One region of the Arthrobacter sp. Y3223164 genome, then DNA from elsewhere that is predicted to be linked to it. Evidence: riboswitches for the same ligand, from Rfam matches in the RefSeq annotation. Region 1 holds a riboswitch; each other region holds the start of a gene.
What was found. Region 1 has a riboswitch for S-adenosylmethionine ahead of AC5RUJ_RS03800 (LLM class flavin-dependent oxidoreductase). Riboswitches for the same ligand answer to the same signal wherever they lie in the genome.
Positions count from the first base shown of each region.

Region 1 (6,859 bases):
TGCTCCTGCATGGCCTTCTTGAAGTGGTCGCTCTTCACATGCGCTTCGGCCGCGTCGTCCCGGAAGGCCTCGACCAGCACGTACTCATTGGGGTCCTCCACGCTGCGCGACCAGTCGAACCACAGGTTGCCCGGCTCGGCACGCGTCGCCTCGGTGAATTCGCGGACGAGTTCGGGGAAGTTATCGGCGTACTCGTCCTTGACCTTGAACTTGACCACAATGAAAATCACGAGGCATCAGCCTTTCTTCTGTTGGGGGTGTCTTTTCATCCTGTCATGTACCGCGCGGTCCGTCAGGTCAGGTGCGGCCAATCAGTTAGCGGCGGTGCCCGGCCTGCCCGCCGGCGAGCGCCTTGGCCGCGGCAATATAGCGCCGCGTGACCAGCCGCTGTGCGGCCTCCGCCACCGGTGCTCCTGCCCGGTAGAACCAGTTGGCATGCCGGCTGAACGCGAACACCTCGAAGACCACCCGCCCGCTCCCCTCCAGCACAGCCACAAAGCCTTCCTCCCCCGACTCCGGATGTCCAGGCAGGGTGCCGTAGCCGAAGCCCGTCCGGGTCGGCGTCCGTTCCGTCCACACCACGCGGCACGGGATGGCGAGCCGCAGCGGCCCGACGCCGAACCCGGACACCACCTCCGCGCCTTCGGCGGCCACCGGCCCCGTGGCATCGACCCGCAGCCCGGCCAGCCGATGCACTTCCCACCCCATCAGCCCCTCGGCCAGCCGGTGAAAAGCGTCTTCCCCCTCACCGACACCGACTCGCTCGTCGACGACCCGGTATCCCGGCGGCGAGGTGCGCTCCCGGCTCAACCCCACGCCGTCGTACGTCAGCGGAACCCCGCCCAGGTCCTCGGCCCTCACCGCTCAGCCCTGCAGCGCATCGTCGCCCCTGGCCAGGCCCATCCAGCCCAGCATCTCGCGGTCGCGGTGCGGCAGCGACGCCACCACCAGGTCGTAGGAGTCCTCGATCATGTCCCGCAGCATGTCGTCGGGCAGCCCGCCGTCGCAGCGCACGCCGTTCCAGTGCGTTTTGTTCATGTGATAGGCACCCGTGATCTCCGGATGCGCCGCGCGGAGCTGCTGCGCCAGCACCGGTTCGCACTTGAGGCTGATGCTCAGCCGCGGCGCCTGCAGGTCCGAGAGCGCGAACATCTTCGCCGCTCGGCCTGCCGCCCGGACCTTGAACACCGACGACTCGGGCCCAAACGGGAAGTCCTCGAACGCCCCGGGCAGGGACAGGCAGAATGCGCGCAGGGCGGTTGCGTCCATGGGCACGAGCCTACTGCTCCCGGCCCGCGCCGGTCACGGTTCTGCGCAGATCGACGTACCACCCGGCCTCCGTGCCTCGCCCCGCCCGTGCCTCGCCCCGCCCGAGCGTCGCCCGCGCCGCTCACGGTTCTGCGGAGATCGACGTGCCCACCCGGCCTCCGTGCCCCGCCCCACCCGAGCCTGGCCCGACGCCCCCTGGACCGCATCCCGCCCTAGTTCCGCCCGGTGCGCGGCGGCAACTTCGGTGGCAGGATGGTTTCACAGTTGTTTCACGGGGAACGACGGCGGGCTTCGGTGCCGCCGGCGGGTTTCGGAACGGGCGACGGCTCTGGAGAGGAGACCCATGTCAGACACCGGCAGGGAAGCGAAGCGGGCGGCCGGCAGGGCCAAGGACAAGACCGAGGTCGCCGCCAATTCCAAGGCGTTCGAGCGGGTGGCGCGGTTCGGTTACGTGGCCAGCGGCCTGCTGCACGTGCTGATCGGCGCGATCGCGCTCCGGCTCGCCTTCGGCGGAGGCGGCGAGGCGGACCAGACCGGGGCCGCCTCAAGCCTGGCGAAGACTCCGGGCGGGATGTTCCTGCTCTGGGCGGGCATGCTTGCCGCCGCCGCCCTGGCCTTGTGGCAGATCAGCGAGGCGGTGTTCGGCGGCCGCGGCCGGGAGGCAAAGAAGAGGTGGGGCTACCGGGCGAAGTCCGTGGGACTGGCCATCGCGTACACGGTGGTGGCGGTATCGTTCGGCAGCTTCGCGCTGGGTTCCGGCGCCGACAGCAGCCAGAGTTCCCAGGACGCCAGCACCAGGCTGATGCAGTGGCCGGGCGGTGCCGTTGTCCTGTTCCTGATTGGCGCCGTCATCATGGGCGCCGGCGTCTTTTACGTGTACAAGGGCCTGAAGAAGAAGTTCCTGGACGACCTCAAACGGCTCCCCAGGGGCAGCACCGGCACCGCCGTGACGTGGACCGGCGTCGTGGGTTATGCGGGCAAGGGGCTGGCACTGTTCGTGCTGGGGCTGCTGTTGGCGGTGGCCGCGGTGCAGCACGACCCGCAGGAGGTCAAGGGGTTGGACGGGGCGCTCAAGGCGCTGCGTGATCAGGCCTTCGGCCCGGCCGCACTCGCCGTCGTCGCCGTTGGCCTGATCTGTTACGGCCTCTACATGGGCGCCCGGGCGCGCTACGCGAAGATGTAGGCACCGGAGAACGACGGCGGTGCGCCTCCCCGTGGGCCAGGCGCACCGCCGTCGTTGTTTAGATGGTTCTGCCCGTGCCTAAGCTCGGTGGGCCAGCGCGTTCTGCAGGCGGAAGCCAGCGGCCCGGTGGTTCTCCGGCAGCTTGTCGCCGCGGCCGAAGAGCTTGTTGCGCAGGGTCCCCGGCGCGTACTCCGTGGGGTAGGCGCCCAGCTTCTGCAGTTCCGGCACGACGAATTCCACGATGTCCTCGAAGGTGCCCGGGGTGATCGCGTAGGCCAGGTTGAACCCGTCCACGTCGGTCTCGTCGACCCACTCCACGAGCTTGGCGGCTACCTCCGCGCCGGAGCCGACGGTGATCGGGCCGAAACCGCCGACGCCGACCCATTCGGCCAGCTGGCGGATGGTCCACGGCTTGCCGCTGTCGCCGGAGGCCTTCTGGAAGGTCTCCACGGAGGACTGGATGGCGTTGGACTTCACGTTTTCGCCAATCACGTCATCCGGGCCGTAGGTGGAGAGGTCCACGCCCATCCAGCCGGAGATCAGCGCCAGCGCCCCGTTGATGTCTGCGTAGGACTTGTAGTCCTCGAATTTGGCCTGCGCGGCGGCGGTGTCGGGCCCGGTCACCACGGTCTGCATCGCGTAGATGCGGACGTCGTAGCGGTCGCGTCCGGCCGCCTCCACGGCGTCGCGGATCTTCTTCACCGATGCGGCCAGCATCTCCTTGGTCGGGCAGGTCACGAACACCGCCTCGGCGTTCCCGGCGGCGAACTCGGTGCCGCGCTTGGAAGCCCCGGCCTGGAAGATGACCGGGGTGCGCTGCGGGCTCGGCTCGGTGATGGCGATGCCGGGAACCTTAAAGTACTTGCCCTCGTGCCGAATCTCGTGGACCTTCGCCGGGTCGGTGAAGACGCCGGTCTCCACGTCCTTGACCACCGCGTCGTCCTCCCACGAGCCCTCGAGCAGCTTGTAGATGACCTCGAGGTATTCGTCCGCGTGGTTGTAGCGCTCGTCGTGCTCCAGCTGGTCTTCCTGGCCCATGTTGCGCGCCGCCGAGGGCAGGTAACCGGTGACCACGTTCCAGCCGACCCGCCCGTTGGTCAGGTGGTCCAGCGTGGCCAGGCGGCGGGCGAACGGGTAGGGGTGCTCGTAGGCGGTGCCGGCGGTGACGCCGAAGCCGAGGTTTTCGGTCACCGCGGCCATCGCCGAGACCAGCATGAACGGATCGTTCACGGGGACCTGTGTGCCGGCGCGCAGCGTGGTCTCGTTGGAGGATCCGAAGACGTCGTAGGTGCCGAGCACGTCGGCGATGAACAGGCCGTCGAACAGGCCCTTTTCCAGCACCTTGGCCAGGTGGGTCCAGTAGCCGATGGTGTTGTAGGTGGGGGACTTGTCCTGCGGGTGGCGCCACAGTCCGGGCGACTGATGGCCCACGCAGTTCATGTCGAAGGCGTTGAAGCGAACTTGGCGCCGGGGGTTGGGCTGCGGGTTGTTTACGGTCATGTCAGGCTCCTTTTCTGATGAGAAGAGCCCGCGCCAGCCCTCCGTCGGGCATGCGGCTGCCAACGGAAGACCAACGAGAGATCGAGCTTCTCCATCGGTCCTGGCGGTAGCACCTTCCTCAGGGAGGGGGTTGCTGCGGCGTCAACAAGCCAGGTCTCTCGGCCGCTCTGGATGGGTACCCCTCCATTGGACACCCGGGGGCGTCCGGAGGGAAATGTTCCGCGTCACGCGGAGTAAGAATTACGACGCGTTACGCCGGGTATAAATCACGACGCCGGTGCGGAGCCGGCTTTGGTCTGCGGACGCTTCCATCCCGCCACCGCTCCGGCCCCCAGGCAGACAAGAATCAGGACGACGACGGCGATCGCCAGCGGCACACTGTTGCCGACCAGGGTGGGCAGGTTCTGCAGGATCAGGCCCAGGATGGCCAGCAGCCCGAGGAGTCCGAGAGCCGGGGCGACCGAGCGCTTCCAGTCGCGGGCCGGTGCGCCCTGCCGGCGGAAGAAAACCAGCACCGCGATGCTGGTGACCGTCATCAGCACCACCACGCCCAGGGAGGCGAAACCGGCAAACCAGGTGTAGAACTGCACGATGGGGTCCCAGCCGGCCACCACCGCGGCCAGCAGGAACAGGGCCACCACTCCGGTCGAAGCGGCCGAGGCCAGATGTGGCGAGTGGTGCCGGGTGTGCGTGCCGGCCAGCTTGGCGGGGAAAATGCCTTGTCCGGCGATCTGGAAGAAATAGCGTGAGCTGATGTTGTGCAGGGACAGGATGCAGGCGAACAGGCTGCTGGCCAGCAGTACCTGGATGACGTGGCTGCCCGCGGTTCCGAGGTAGAGCGCGGTAGTCTCCGAGAGCAAGGTGCCGGGCGCGTCCGTGGCCTTTTGGACGATGCCCTCGTCGCCCCACACGCTGATCAGCAGCCAGCTGGAGAGCGCGTAGAAGCCGCCCACCACGATGAGGGCTACATAGGTGGCGCGCGGGATCGTCTTGTCCGGGTCCCGTGCCTCGTCGCGAAACACGGCGGTGGCCTCGAAGCCAATGAAACTCAGGATGGCGAACAACAGCGCGATGCCGGGCGCCCCGGACAGCACGGTCGACGGAGTGACGAACCCGGTGGACAGGCCCTCTCGACCGCCGCCGCCAAAAATTACGGCAGCGTCCAAAACCAGCACGATCAGCACCTCGGCGACCAGCAGTACCCCCAGCACCTTGCCGGAGAGCTCGATGTTGCGGTGGCCCAGCCAGGCGACGGCGGCCAGGGCGGCAGCGGCCCATGCCCACCATGGCAGTGCCGGCCCGCCGTAGGCGCGCACCACTTCGTCGACGGCCGGCGCCAGCAGGCCGTAGACGCCGGCTTCCAGCGCGAGGTAGGAGAGCAGGGCCACGAAGGCCGCCCCCAGGCCCGCCCTGCGGCCGAGGCCTTTGCCGACGTAGCTGAAGAACGCGCCGGCCGTTGGCACGTGCGGTGTCATGGTGGTGAAGCCGACGGCAAACAACAGCAGGATGGCCATGGCCAGCAGGTAGATGAAGGGAAGGCCGGCGCCGTTGCCGCTGACGATGGCCAGCGGGACGGTTCCGCCGATGACGCCCAGTGGCGACGCGGCGGCCAGCACGATGAGCACGATGCTGGCGACGCCCAGCCGGCCGGAGAGCCGTGGAGCACCGGCATTGGCGGCCGCGGCGGTCTCGGGTGCGGCGAGGGTTGGGTTATTGACGGATACGGACATAGTTGGCTTCTTCCTAGAAGGCCGCGGAGCGGGTGGCTTGGCTGGCTGGACGGGCGCCGTCGCTCTGTGGCTGACGCGCGGCGTCGGCATTGGCCTCGCCAATCGTCCAGACGTACGGGGGCTCGGCGCCGTTGACTTCCCAGTCGCCGATGATCCGGGCCTTATAGATGAACGGGTTGTGCGTGGCCACGGTGCGGGCGTTGCGCCAGTGCCGGTCCAGTGCCTTGTCCGTGCTGGTCGAGGAGGCACCGAGCGCGTTGAAAAGGGCGCCTGCGGCGTCCGGGACCAAGGCGCTGAGCACAATCTGCGCCCGGCCCGATTCCAGTTCGACGGCGATGTTGGCCGCCTTCTCGGCGTCGGCGTCTGACTGCCGCGAGGCGAAGACGCGGTCCAGGCTGCGGGCAACGCCGAGCGTGGTTGCCTTCGCGGCGTAGGCCTTGGCGCTGATTTCGCCGACCACCTGCAGGACCTGCGCGTCGTGCCGAACCAGCGGGGCGTTTCCGTGGCCGAACACCCGCTTGCGGTCCCGTACGTTCTCTGCGGCTTCGCTGGTGACGGCCTGAGCGATGCCGGCCAGGGTCACCAGCAGGATGTGCTGGTAGAGCGCCGTCTGGTACGGGAAGCGGTCGGCGAAGGCGGACACGTTGGCAGGGTCCACCACAGCGTCGGTAAACACGGTGGTGCCGCTGCCGGTGAGCCGCTGGCCGAAACCGTCCCAGTCGTCGAAGGTTTCCACGCCCGGCGTCTTGGTGGAGATGATCACCGAGACATCGGAGCCGTCCGGGCGCTTGGCGGTGACGTCGATCCAGTCCGCGAAGATGGTGCCGGTGGTGTAGAACTTGCGGCCGTTCAGCAGCAGCTTGCCGCCGGTCTCGGACAGCACGGTGGCGGTTCCCCCGGCGCCCGGTTCGGTCCAGGCGTTGCCGGCCAGCTCGCCGGACGCGAAGCGCCGCAGCCAGGCGCCGCGGTCAGAGGTGCGGCCGTTGTGGTACAGGTTCTCCTCCACCAAGGCAATGTGCGAACGCAGCGCCTGCGGAATGTTGCTGTCCGCGGCGGCCAACTCGATCAGGAGCCGGGTGAACTCTTCCCAGTCCAGCCCGTCGCCGCCAAGTTCGGCGGGGATCCGTGTGGCGCCAAAACCGGCGTCCTTCAGCCAGCCGATCTGCTCAAACGGCAG
Region 1 is NZ_JBNHGF010000034.1:6,976-13,834, reverse strand. It holds gene AC5RUJ_RS03820 (putative quinol monooxygenase) at 1-230, opposite strand, end outside; gene AC5RUJ_RS03815 (DUF1990 domain-containing protein) at 316-861, opposite strand; gene AC5RUJ_RS03810 (MmcQ/YjbR family DNA-binding protein) at 865-1,269, opposite strand; gene AC5RUJ_RS03805 (DUF1206 domain-containing protein) at 1,613-2,452, shown strand; gene AC5RUJ_RS03800 (LLM class flavin-dependent oxidoreductase) at 2,531-3,952, opposite strand; SAM riboswitch class I at 4,041-4,130, opposite strand; gene AC5RUJ_RS03795 (APC family permease) at 4,219-5,682, opposite strand; gene AC5RUJ_RS03790 (acyl-CoA dehydrogenase family protein) at 5,696-6,859, opposite strand, start outside.

Region 2 (6,859 bases), on a different contig from region 1:
CGCCCTGTGCATGGAGCCGCGGCTGATGCTCTTTGACGAGCCGACCTCGGCTCTTGACCCGGAGTTGGTGGGTGAGGTCCTGAAGGTGATGAAGGACCTGGCCAACTCCGGCATGACGATGGTCGTGGTGACGCACGAGATGCATTTTGCCCGGGACGTCGCGGACCGGGTGGTGTTTATGGCGGACGGCTACGTAGTGGAGCAGGGGCCGGCCCGCGAGGTAATTACCAACCCGAAGAACGATCGCACCAAGGCCTTCCTGGCCTCTGTTCTCGCCGAACCGGCAGCAGCCTGATACCCACCGTGAGGGCAATCATGAATGAAGAATTTTTTGACGTCGAAGTTCGGTCAATCCGGCAGGAGTCCAACTGTGTAGTCTCCCTGCAGTTGGAACATCCGCTGGGTGAGGATCTGCCGGAGTGGGACGCCGGCTCCCATGTGGACGTCCTCCTTCCCAACGGCCTCTTGCGCCAATACTCGCTCTGCTCTGAGCGGACGAACCGTGCTGCCTGGCGGCTGGGCATACTCCGCGAACCCGACGGGCGCGGCGGCTCGGCCTACGTGCACGAGATGCTGAGGCCGGGGACCAAAATTCAGGTTCGGGGACCGCGCAACAATTTCGTCCTGGAACCTGCCGGGAGCTATGTCTTCATCGCCGGCGGCATTGGCATTACCCCCATCCTGCCGATGATCCGCGAGGCCGCCGCCCTTGGAGTCCCATGGCGTCTGCTCTATCTGGGGCGGAGTCGCTCGTCGATGGCGTTTCTCGATGAGATCCAGTCGCTTGGGGGAGACATCCATATTCACGCGGATGACGAAAGCGGCTTTTACCCGTTGGCAGAGCTGTTGGGGGACCTACCCTCGGAAACACACGTTTACGCCTGCGGTCCCGGGCCGTTGCTAAATGTCATCCAGGCGATTGCCGACGGGTGGGAAGTCCCTGCGCGTTTTCATTGTGAGCGCTTCACCGCCACCGGCGATAACCCGCCTGTGCCCGTGGGCGGCAATGCGGCCTTCATCGTTGAACTGGCCGATGGGACGGAGGTCCCGGTGGGCTCGGATGAAACCATCCTGCAGGCCCTTGAGTCGGTCGGGATCGCCCCTTTGAGCTCCTGCCGGGAGGGAATCTGCGGCACCTGCGAAACCCCTGTGCTGGGCGGCGAAATCGACCATCGTGACTCGCTGCTCTCCGACGACGAACGCGAGGCCGGAGACACCATGATGATCTGCGTCTCCCGGTGCAAGGGCCAGCGCCTGCTGCTTGATTTGTAGGCGGGCACTTCTGTTGCCGCAGGCACCACAGCCCTTCATCTCACACCAGGCCCTTCCCCCCCGCCCGGTGAACAGACGGCAGCCGCAAGGGTAAGTGCCTAAAACGCCGCCTTAGGAGGAGAAACATGCAGGATGCGGCATCGCTGGAGCCGGTCCAAGAACGCCTATGGGACGATCTGACAGCGCTCTCACAGATACGGGAATCTGACTCACCTGGGTGGAGCCGCCCGGTCTTCAGCGATCCTTATTCGGCGTCCCGCATCTGGGTACAATCCCGCATGCGGGACGCCGGTCTGGAAGTCACTGTGGATCCTGCCGGCAACGTCATTGGCCGTCTCCGAGGGCGCCATCCCGGGCCGCCGCTGGTCACCGGTTCACACACCGACACTGTAGTGGGAGGCGGACGATTCGACGGGATCGTCGGAGTGCTTGGAGGCATCGAAGCTGCGCGCCGCTTCCGCGAGACTTCCACGATGCTCAATCATGATTTGCTGGTCGTCGACTTTCTGGGCGAAGAAGCAAACCCCTACGGTGGATATTGCCTCGGCAGTCGGGCAGCGGCAGGCGTGCTCAAAACAGAAGATCTGAACCGTACAGACTCAGTTGGCAACAGACTGGGTGACGCGGTGGCACACTTCGGCTTGGATCCAAACGGCATGCTTGCACGCTCGTGGGCGCAAAACGAACTGCACGGGTACCTCGAACTGCATGTGGAGCAAGGCCCGATCCTTGAGCAGAAGGGAATCGATGTAGGAATTGTTACCTCAATCGTTGGCGTGCACACGCTGCTCGCCACCTTTCTCGGCAGATCGGATCATGCCGGCACTCGTAACATGGATGACCGGCGGGATGCATTGGTCGCTGCAGCCAAGGCCGTCCTGGCCGTCGAACGGGAGGCCTGCGAAGCACCTGTCCACGCGGTCGCGACCAGCGGCAACCTGCTTGTTGAAGCAGGTTCTGGAAACGTGATTCCGGGTCGAACAACGCTGATGGCAGAATTCCGCAGCGACAACCAAATCTGGCTCTCTGGTGTGCGGAGAAGGGTAGCCGATGAAATCCTTCGGCAAAGCGCCGAAAGCGGAGTAGAAGCACTCCTCGACTGGGCGGCGGAAACTCCTGTCGTGCCGACGAACGCATCAGTACAAAACGTGACGGCATCAGCACTCGATGACCTCGGGCTCCCCTGGATGCCCATGCCCAGTGGCGCCGGTCACGACGCTGCGCACCTGGCAGCCCGCTGCCCTGCTGGAATGATCTTCATCCCGTCTCACAACGGCCGAAGCCATTGCCCGGAAGAGTGGACAGACGCCGAGCACATCAGTACAGGAGTGCATGTGCTGGCAGCCAGCCTTCTAAAAATGGATCGGACGGAAACCTTGCAACCTGATTACTAGCCACGCGATTCCTGGCGGTCATTACGCTACTTGCCCTTTGCCGGTTTCTATCAAACCCCCGTTTTGGGTGGTGAGATCGATCACCGTGACTCGCTGCTGTCCGACGACGAGCGCGAGGCCGGAGACACCATGATGATCTGCGTGTCGCGATGCAAGGGCCGGCGCCTGCTGCTGGACTTGTAGCAGCCAAGCGTTCCCGGCGCCGACGCGGGCCACGGGAGCAGCCGCGCACGGAACGGAAGCGTCCCAGGCCGACGACTCCCGCGGTTCTGTTGGCAAGATGGAGGCTATGGACAAGCAGAAGGTCGCCGCCGAGGGCACGCGGCGCACGGTCAGGTACTACCGGGCAGAGGTATTGATCGTCCTGGGACTCTCGCTCGGGCAGTCGGCGGTCTACGCCGTGGTGAACCTGCTGGAAAAAATAACCCGCGCTCCGCTGGCCTCGCAGACGACCACGCTGAACCCGGTGCTGAACGAGCGGGAACTCTTCGATTTCGTGTACCAAATGCTCGGCATCGTCTTTGCGCTTGTGCCGGTGGCCCTGGTGCTGTTCTTGATGACCGTTCCCGGCCGGTCGGCCTTCCGCGCGATCGGGTTCACGTTTTCCCGGCCGCGGCTGGACTTCGGCCTGGGCTTTTTGCTCGCGCTGGTGATCGGTGTCGGGACGCTGGGCGTTTATGCCGCAGGCCGGGCCCTGGGTATCACCACCGCCATTGTCCCGGCGGCCCTGGACGAATACTGGTGGACGGTTCCGGTGTTGGTCCTGTCCGCGCTGCGGCATGCGGTCCTCGAAGAGGTGGTCATGGTGGGCTACCTCTTCAACCGCTTCGCGAGGTTCGGCTGGGGCATCTGGTCCGCGATCTTCGTCAGCGCCGCCCTGCGCGGGACCTATCACCTCTACCAGGGCATCGGGCCGGGCATCGGGAACTTCCTCATGGGCCTGATCTTCGGCTACGCCTATACGAAGGTGAAGCGGGTGATGCCGCTGGTGGTGGCGCACGCCCTGCTGGATATTGCCGGCTTCGTCGGTTACACGCTGCTGGGGCCGGCCATCGGCATCGGCTCGTAGCGGGCACAAAAGAGTTGCCGGCCATCGGCACGTAGCCGGCCATCATTGGAGCTTTGCCTGGGGCGCGTGCTCCTGCTGTTTCCCAGAGCCGCAGCCCAAACCGGAGCAACGGCCCGCCCCCAAGTCAGGAGTGGTGCTGGGGAGAATTGACCGCTACGTGCCCGTCCACGAGTTGTTCCACCTGTCCTGGGGAAGGCCCGCCATGGAAAGGGACCGGACGATACCCAGTGGTGTGTCGGTACCTGTGGGCTGGAGCGCGTCCCACATCCAGCGAACCATTCCCGCCCCCGTCGCCCGAATGCGGTCCTCCCGCCTCTTTTCCGCCTCCACTACGGCGGCGGGACTACGGCTCCGAAGGTACTCGTTTCGGGAGTATTTTCCTGCACCATCGAATTCGCCGGCAAGACGAAATTGTTCCCAGTAGAAGTCGACGATGCCGACACGAACTCCCTGCGGATCGAAGACAGGGTACTGCAGTAACGGCTCCGGGAAGTGGTTCAGGTACATCAGAGCCCGGGAGTAGGATTCGCCCGGCGACTGCGAGGCGGGATTGGCGAAGGCGAAAACCCGTTTCACGCGGTTTGACTTTCCCGGTGGCAAAGAACCGGCCGGCCAGAGCAAGAATCCGGGTGGCCTGCAGGGCGGGAAAGCCGAGGTAGCGGTCCACGCGAAGCGCATGCCCAGCAGGACGATCTGGAGGGCTTGTGCACTCAAAAGCTCCGTTTCGGGCGTCTGCTCCTTCTATAACGCGGAGCGGACGCCCGAAACGGAGCGATGCCGGGAGAACTCAGAGTTCGACGATCCCGTTGGCGGTTTCGAAGCGGACGGACAGGATGCCCGGCGTACCGTTCGGTGCCGTCCAGGCGACCTTGACGTCGTCCAGCAGGCCGTCAACAGGCGTGCCCAGCCAGTCCGCCACCCGCTCGGAAGAGCCGGCGATGGTCAGGCCGATCAGCTTGACCGTGGCGGGGCGGGCGTTGGACGGGTGCAGCGGTTCGGTGCCGTCGTCCCAGCGCAACATGTAGGGCACCTGCGGGTCGGCGATGAGGCCCTTAATCCCGATCTGCTGCCAGCTCAGTTCCTGCCCATCCGGGAACTTGCGGTTGCCGGGAACCGCGTGGCGGCCCAGCCGTTCTTCGAACGGGGTCAGGTCGTCGACCGCCACGCACCAGCCCATCCAGCCGCCGCCGGCTTCCGACCGCGCCCGCACGGCCTGGCCAAAGGGGGCCTTGTCGGATGCGGGGTGGTCGAGCACCTCCACGACCTCCAGGTAATGGTGGTCCGTGAGGGGGAAGATCATATTGCGGGTGCCGAAGCGAGGGTGAACCCCGCCCTTGACGGCGTCGATGCCCAGGGCTTTGGAGATCCGCTCTGAGGTGGCAGCCAGACCGTCGGGTTCAGCAGCATAAGAAACATGGTCGAAGCGCATGGCATTATCTTGGCACTTTGTGAACCCGCTCTCGACTTAGGGTGACCTAAGTCACTGAACTTGCGGCTCCTGCGGAACGCGGCTTTCCCGGGCAGCAATTCCGCCTCGCTGGCACGCGCCGGCAACGGTGACAAGCGGACGGTCGGACAGGCGGTCCGGAGACCGGTGCCCAGTCATAAGGTGTCATATTGTTGCGGCCGCCGGCTTGTCTGCGGAGACTGGAGGCAGGTCATGAGTGCCAGCGCAAAACCCCGGTTTGCTGGCCGGCAACCCTCCAACCGCGGTGGGGTGCCCCGGGTGAAGACCAGGCAGCCGCCATAAGGCGGTGCGCAAGCGCGGGTCACACCCGGGACAGACATGCCGGCACGGCCGGATCCCGGATGGCCCCTTCCAGTGAAGGAGTTGCACCATGTCCAACGTCGATTGGTCCTTTGAAACCCGTCAGATTCACGCAGGGCAGGAGCCGGACGCCGCCACGGGCGCCCGCGCACTGCCGATCTACCAGACCACGTCATTCGTGTTCCCCAGCGCGCAGAGCGCGGCCGACCGGTTCGCCCTGTCTGAACTGGCACCTATCTACACCAGGATCGGCAACCCCACCCAGGAAGCGGTCGAGACCCGGATCGCCAACCTGGAGGGCGGCGTCGGCGCCCTGCTGCTTGCTTCGGGCCAGGCCGCGTCGACGTTCTCCATCCTCAACCTGGCCGAGGCCGGCGACCACATCGTGGCCAGCCCCAGCCTGTACGGCGGCACCTACAACCTGCTGCGCACCACGCTGCCCAAGTTCGGCATCGAGGTCACCTTCGTCGAGGATCCGGACAACCTGCAGCAGTGGCGCGATGCCGTCAAGCCGAACACCAAGGCGTTCTTCGGCGAGGTCGTCTCCAACCCGCGCCAGGACGTGCTGGACCTGGAGTCGGTCAGCGCCATCGCCCACGAAAACGGCGTGCCGCTGATCGTTGACAACACCTTGTCCACCCCGTACCTGATCCGTCCGATCGAGTGGGGGGCCGACATCGTGCTCCACTCGGCCACCAAGTACCTCGGCGGCCACGGGACGGCGATCGGCGGCGTGATCGTCGACGCCGGCACGTTCGATTTCGCCGCCGACCCCGAAAAGTTCCCGGGATTCAACACGCCGGACGACACGTACAACGGGCTGGTCTTCGCCCGCGACCTCGGCGTCAGCGGCGCTCTGGGCGCCAACCTGGCCTACATCCTCAAGGCCCGGGTGCAGTTGCTGCGCGACCTGGGGTCCGCCATCTCGCCGTTCAATGCATTCCTGATCGCCCAGGGGCTGGAGACGCTGAGCCTGCGCGTGGAGCGCCATGTGGCCAACGCGCAGAGGGTGGCGGAATTCCTGGAAGAGCACGACGACGTTGCCTCGGTCGCGTACCTCGGCCTGCCCTCCAGCCCCTGGTATGAGCGCGGCCGCAAGTACGGCCCGAAGGGGACCGGCGCCATCGTCGCGTTCCAAATCAAGGGCGGCATCGAGGCCGGGAAGCGCTTTGTGGACGGCCTTGAACTGCACTCCCACGTGGCCAACCTGGGCGATGTGCGCTCGCTGGTGATCCACCCGGCGTCGACCACCCATGCCCAGCTCTCGGCCGCGGAACGGGTCGCGGCCGGGGTGACCGACGGTCTGGTCCGGCTGTCGGTGGGCATCGAGAACGTCAACGACATCATCGCCGACCT
Region 2 is NZ_JBNHGF010000043.1:5,981-12,839, forward strand. It holds gene AC5RUJ_RS04385 (amino acid ABC transporter ATP-binding protein) at 1-295, shown strand, start outside; gene AC5RUJ_RS04390 (PDR/VanB family oxidoreductase) at 388-1,272, shown strand; gene AC5RUJ_RS04395 (M20 family metallo-hydrolase) at 1,398-2,666, shown strand; gene AC5RUJ_RS04400 (CPBP family intramembrane glutamic endopeptidase) at 2,956-3,735, shown strand; gene AC5RUJ_RS04405 (hypothetical protein) at 3,889-4,311, opposite strand; gene AC5RUJ_RS04410 (VOC family protein) at 4,523-5,164, opposite strand; SAM riboswitch class IV at 5,392-5,506, shown strand; gene AC5RUJ_RS04415 (bifunctional o-acetylhomoserine/o-acetylserine sulfhydrylase) at 5,574-6,859, shown strand, end outside.
Region 2: linked by a shared signal. The riboswitch ahead of AC5RUJ_RS04415 (bifunctional o-acetylhomoserine/o-acetylserine sulfhydrylase) and the one ahead of AC5RUJ_RS03800 (LLM class flavin-dependent oxidoreductase) in region 1 are both predicted to bind S-adenosylmethionine.

Region 3 (5,825 bases), on a different contig from region 1:
AGGGCGGATTCGAGATGTTCCCCGGTGCGCAGCTCGACGACGGCCTGCTGGACGTCATGACCATCTCCCCGCGTGGGCGGCTGGGCTGGCTCGGCGTGCTGGCCGGGCTCGCCAAACGCGGCCGGAGCGTGGATCCTTCGGTTGACTACTACCAGGGCAAGCACGTGGAGATCCACGCCGGCCGGCCCCAGGAGATGCAGCTGGACGGCGACCATATTGGCATGGGGTCCCGTTTGATGATGCGCGTCGATCCGGGCGCACTCGTGGTGCGGGTGGCACCCGAATAGAACAATAACGACGCCGGTGCGCGCCGCCGGGAGTGCGGCTGCTCACATTGCCGACACAGTTCGGAACATATCTTGAGGTACCCGTTGTTGCACGTGGTAGCTTCAGCGTTTGCCGGCCACCCGCCGGTTGGCTCGTCGTCCCACATCACAAGGGGTTTTCCACCATGATTCGTCGTCGTTTGTCCGTCCTCGGTGCCGCCGCAGCCGCCGCCCTGGTGCTGGCCGGCTGCAGCACGTCCTCGCCGTCGGGGTCGGAGCCGGCGACCTCCTCCGCCGCGACCACGCTGCAGGAGATCCAGGACGCAGGCGTGATCACCGTGGGGACCGAGGGGACCTACCGCCCGTTCTCCTTCCACGAGAACGGCACCGGCGACCTGACCGGTTACGACGTCGAGGTCGTCACCGCGGTGGCGGACAAGCTCGGCGTCGACGTGCGGTTTGAAGAGACCCAGTGGGACGCCATCTTCGCGGGGCTGGAGGCGGGCCGCTTCGACGTCATCGCCAACCAGGTTTCGATCAACGAAGACCGGCTGGCCAAGTACGACTTCTCGGACCCGTACACGGTCAGCACCGGCGTCGTCGTCGTGAAGTCGGACAACAACGACATTTCCTCCCTGGCGGATCTGGAGGGCAAAACGTCCGCCCAGTCGCTGACCAGCAACTTCTACAAACTGGCCAAGGGCGCCGGAGCCAATGTCGAGGCCGTGGAGGGCTGGGCGCAGGCGGTTTCGCTGCTGGAGCAGGGCCGGGTGGACGCCACGGTCAACGACAAGCTGACCTACCTGGACTACCAGGCCACCAACGACAACAAAGACATCAAGGTAGCCGCCGAAACGGACGAAGAAACGCAGAGCGCCTTCGCCTTCCAGAAGGGCAGCGACGAGCTGGTCGAGGCCTTCAACACGGCGCTGGAGGAGCTGCGCGCCGACGGCACGCTGGCAAAGATCTCCGAGAAGTACTTCGGCGCGGACGTCAGCAAGTAAATCCGGCCGCTTCAAAGGGAGACGCTAACGTAACCGTATGGACATCGACTGGGAGCTCGTCGGCAGTTCGCTCTGGCCTATAGTCCAGGGCGGGCTGACCGGCACCATCCCCCTCTCGCTGGCCAGCTTCGCCATCGGCCTGCTGCTGGCGCTCGTCGTGGCCCTGATGCGCTTGAGCCGCAACCGGATCCTGGCCGGCATCGCGCGCGCCTACGTGTCGGTGATCCGCGGCACCCCGCTGCTCGTCCAGCTGTTCGTGATCTTCTACGGCCTGCCGTCGATCGGCGTGGTGCTTGAACCGTGGCCGAGCGCCATCATCGCGTTCTCCCTGAACGTGGGCGGCTATGCGGCCGAAATCATCCGCGCCGCGATTCTGTCCGTCCCCAAGGGCCAGTGGGAAGCCGGCCACACCATCGGCATGGCCGGCACCACCACCCTGCGCCGCATCATCCTGCCGCAGGCAGCGCGGGTGTCGGTGCCGCCGCTGTCCAATACCTTCATCTCGCTGGTCAAGGACACCTCCCTCGCTTCCCTGATCCTGGTCACCGAGGCGTTCCGGGCCGCCCAGGAAATCGCGGCGTTCAGCCAGGAGTTCATGCTGCTCTACATTGAGGCCGCGGCGGTCTACTGGGTGTTCTGCCTGGTGCTCTCCGCCGGGCAGTCCCGACTGGAGAAGAGGCTGGACCGCTATGTCGCCCACTGACGTCCCCTCCGCCGCCGCTTCGCAGCCCGGCTCCGCCGCAGGGCCGGTGCTCTCCGTAGAGGGGCTGCGCAAGTCCTTCGGCAGCAACCAGGTGCTCAAGTCCATCGACCTCTCCGTCCAGACGGGCGGGGTACTGGCCCTGATCGGACCCTCCGGGTCGGGCAAAACCACCGTGCTGCGCTGCCTGAACGGCTTGGAAATCCCCGACGGCGGGCGGGTCGCCTTTTCGGGCGGGCCGGCCGTGGATTTCGGTTCGCCGGTGAACCGAAAACAGATCGCCGCCCTGCGCGACCGCAGCGCCATGGTGTTCCAGCACTACAACCTGTTCCCGCACATGACCGTGCTGCAGAACATCATCGAGGGCCCGGTCCAGGTGCAGAAGCGGTCCAAGGCCGAAGCGGTGCGCGAGGCCAGGTCGCTGCTGGACCGTGTCGGGCTCTCCGGCAAGGAAGACCAGTACCCGCATCAGCTCTCCGGCGGACAGCAGCAGCGGGTCGGCATTGTCCGGGCGCTGGCGCTCAAACCCTCGCTGCTGCTGTTCGACGAGCCCACGTCCGCACTGGATCCTGAACTGGTGGGCGACGTGCTGCACGTGATCAAGGAACTGGCTGACGAGGGCTGGACCATGGCCCTGGTCACCCACGAGCTGGCCTTCGCCCGTGAAGTGGCCAGCGAAGTGGTGTTCATGGACGGCGGCGTGGTGGTGGAACGCGGACACCCCGAACAGGTGCTGCGCGAACCGCGGGAGGAGCGCACCCGGCAGTTCGTCCACCGGCTGCTCAACCCGTTCTAGGACCGGGTTCACTTCCGGCTGGCCCGCCCTCCCCCGACCGCTTCCAGCATCCGCGGCGGTCCCGCGTGACCGGTTTCCAACACGCGCGGCGGTCCCGCCTGACCTGCTTCCAGCACCACGCCGCCGCGCCGGGTGTGGCGCACGCCACGCCGGTGCGAAATTCATCTGATGTCATCTGGGATGGCAGAATGTAAAGTTCCATGCACCGTTCCGCATGGCAGGCTCGTTCCGGCCGGAAGCTTCCATCCCGCGTTTCTCCTGCGCGGAAACCTCCGGCCACGAAAGGCAGAACCATGGCCACTTCCCTGGCTACCAAGTCGTTGACCGCACAGACGGCTTCCGAAGCACACGATCTCCTGAATGCTGCGGTCGAAGAGTTGCAAAAGCTCGCCGCCATCGACGGCGATTGCGGCATCCTGGTCACTCGCACCGGCCCCGGGCAGTTTACGGTGGAGCTGAGCGACGACGTGCCCTACGGCATCACCCAGGAATCGCATCTGTACTAAGCGGTTGGCGGGCCGGTCCCGGTTATATGACGCCGCCCGGTTGCCCGGAATGAAGCGCCGGCCCGCCCCGGTGGGATAATTTCGCCCATGGCTCCAGCGATTGCGTACCAAGGTGAACCCGGCTCGAACTCCCACATGGCTTGCCTGGAAGTGCGCCCCGGTTGGGAAGCGGTGCCGTGTGCCAGCTTCGAGGATGCGTTCGCTGCCGTCACCGGCGGCGAGGCGGAACTGGCCATGATCCCCATCGACAACTCGATCGCCGGCCGGGTGGCGGACATCCACGCCCTGCTGCCGAAGACCACCCTGCAGATCGTGGAGGAATTCTTCCTGCCCATCCGTTTCAGCCTGCTGGGCGTACGCGGGGCCACCGTGGAGCAGGCCCGGGAGGTGCACAGCCACATCCATGCTTTGGGCCAGTGCCGCAAGCTGATCCGCAGGCTCGGGCTCACTCCGGTCATCGCAGGCGACACCGCCGGTTCGGCCCGGGAGGTGGCCGAATGGAACGACCCGACCAAGGTCTCCCTGGCGCCGCCGATGGCCGCCGAACTCTACGGTCTGGAGGTTTTCGCGGAAAAGGTCGAAGACGATCCGACGAACACCACACGGTTCGTGGTGCTGGCCGACCGCCGGCCGGTCCCGTCCCGCGAGGAACTTCCCGGTCCGGCCGTAACCAGCTTCGTGTTCCGCGTGCGGAACGTGCCGTCCGCGCTGTACAAGGCGCTGGGCGGTTTCGCCACCAACGGCATCAACATGACCCGGTTGGAGAGCTACATGGTGGGCGGCGAGTTTGCCGCCACCATGTTCATGGTGGACGTCGAAGGCCACCCGGACGATCCGGCCATGGTCCACGCCTTCGAGGAACTGGACTTCTTCACCACCGAAATCCGCATCCTGGGCGTCTACCCGGCGCATCCGTTCCGGCAGCGGACCGTGCGCCCGGGCGCCGCCGCGCAGTAGCCGTGGGACCAGCAGTCGGACAGTAGCCTTCGGGGCAGCAGCCGTCGCACGGCCGCCCGTCGGGGCAGCAGACACCTCGCGGCGCCCGGAAGTAAAACGCTGCATTTGACGAACTGTTACCGGCGTTTGACCCAGGCCCTTCCCCGCTCTTAGCGTGGAGACGAATCAAGAGCGCCAACTTCACAGCCCTGGCTGGTTGGCCGGCAACCCTCTACCGTAGCGGGGTGCTCCAGGTGATGATTCGGCCCGCCGGGTATGTCGGCAGGCAAGTACGCGTATCCACCCGCAGCAGCTCGGCCGCAGCGGATGCGCCCAAGCCCCAAGGACGCCATGTCGCTACACCATGACCTGACCCCCCACACGTTGCGCTCCGCCTTCGGCCGCTTCCCCTCGGGCATCGCGGCGCTGTGCGCGACCGTCGCCGGCGAGCCGCAGGGCATCGTCGCCTCCTCGTTCACCGTGGGCGTCTCCCTCGAGCCGCCGCTGGTGATGTTCGCCGTGCAAAACACCTCACGGACCTGGCCGCTGGTCCGCCGGGCCAACCGGATCGGCGTCTCGGTGCTCGGCACCGGACACGACGGCGTCTGCCGCCAGATCGCGTCCAGGAACGGTGACCGCTTTGCCGGCCTGAGCCTGCACGGCACGGACGACGGCGCGCTTTTCCTCAACGACGCGGCGCTCTGGCTGGACTGCTCGGTGCACCAGGAGGTCCCGGCCGGGGACCACCACGTCGTGCTGCTGCAGGTGCACGGACTGTCCACGCACGACGGCACCCACGAGCCCCTGGTCTTCCACGATTCCGCGTTCCGCCGGTTGGAACAGCCGGCCTTCGTCTAGGACCCACGGTCCCGGCCCCCGCCGGCAGCCGGCGGGGCCGGGCGGGGGCAGCTAAGGCAGCGGCCTGCCTCGGGCCGCCACCCACAGGGAGTACCACTCCTCGCGGGTCATCGATGCTCCAACCGCTTCCGCCTCGGCACAGGCCCGGATCCGGTCCGGGCTGCTGGTACCGACGACCGGCCGGATGCCTGCCGGATGCCGCAGCAGCCAGCCCAGCACCACGGCCTCGGGCGGGCACCCCTTGTCCCGGGCAAGTTCCGTGACCAGGGCTGCCGCTGCATGATCCGCCGGGGGTGAGGCATCCGCGGGCGCGGAAGCATCCGGTGTCGCGGCCTCCGCTGCCGCACGCCCGCTGTACCGGCCCTTGGCCAGCGCGCCCCAGGCCTGCAGCTCCACCCCGTGGGCGGCGCAGTATTCCAAGGTGCCGTGCGGGAAGCTGATCCCCGGTCCCTCCGGGTGGTTCACCAGCACCCCCGACTCCAGCCAGTCGCGTCGGTACAGGCTCATTTCCAGCTGGTTCACCGCCAGCGGTTCATCCAGCGCCGACTGCAGCCAGCGCATCTGTTCGCCGGACATGTTCGAGACACCAAGGCGGCGTACCTTCCCGGCCATCCGAAGCTCGTTGAACGCCGCGGCGATCTCCTCGGCCGGCGTCAGCGGATCGGGCCGGTGGATCAGCAGCGTATCCAGGTGATCGGTGTGCAGCCGGCGCAGGCTTTCGTCGGTGCGGGCCAGGATGGCTTCCCGCGAGGAGTCGTA
Region 3 is NZ_JBNHGF010000147.1:398-6,222, forward strand. It holds partial or broken gene AC5RUJ_RS09135 (diacylglycerol/lipid kinase family protein) at 1-287, shown strand, start outside; gene AC5RUJ_RS09140 (amino acid ABC transporter substrate-binding protein) at 452-1,270, shown strand; gene AC5RUJ_RS09145 (amino acid ABC transporter permease) at 1,314-1,973, shown strand; gene AC5RUJ_RS09150 (amino acid ABC transporter ATP-binding protein) at 1,960-2,766, shown strand; gene AC5RUJ_RS09155 (hypothetical protein) at 3,060-3,272, shown strand; gene AC5RUJ_RS09160 (prephenate dehydratase) at 3,360-4,229, shown strand; SAM riboswitch class IV at 4,393-4,507, shown strand; gene AC5RUJ_RS09165 (flavin reductase family protein) at 4,560-5,066, shown strand; partial or broken gene AC5RUJ_RS09170 (aldo/keto reductase) at 5,118-5,825, opposite strand, start outside.
Region 3: linked by a shared signal. The riboswitch ahead of AC5RUJ_RS09165 (flavin reductase family protein) and the one ahead of AC5RUJ_RS03800 (LLM class flavin-dependent oxidoreductase) in region 1 are both predicted to bind S-adenosylmethionine.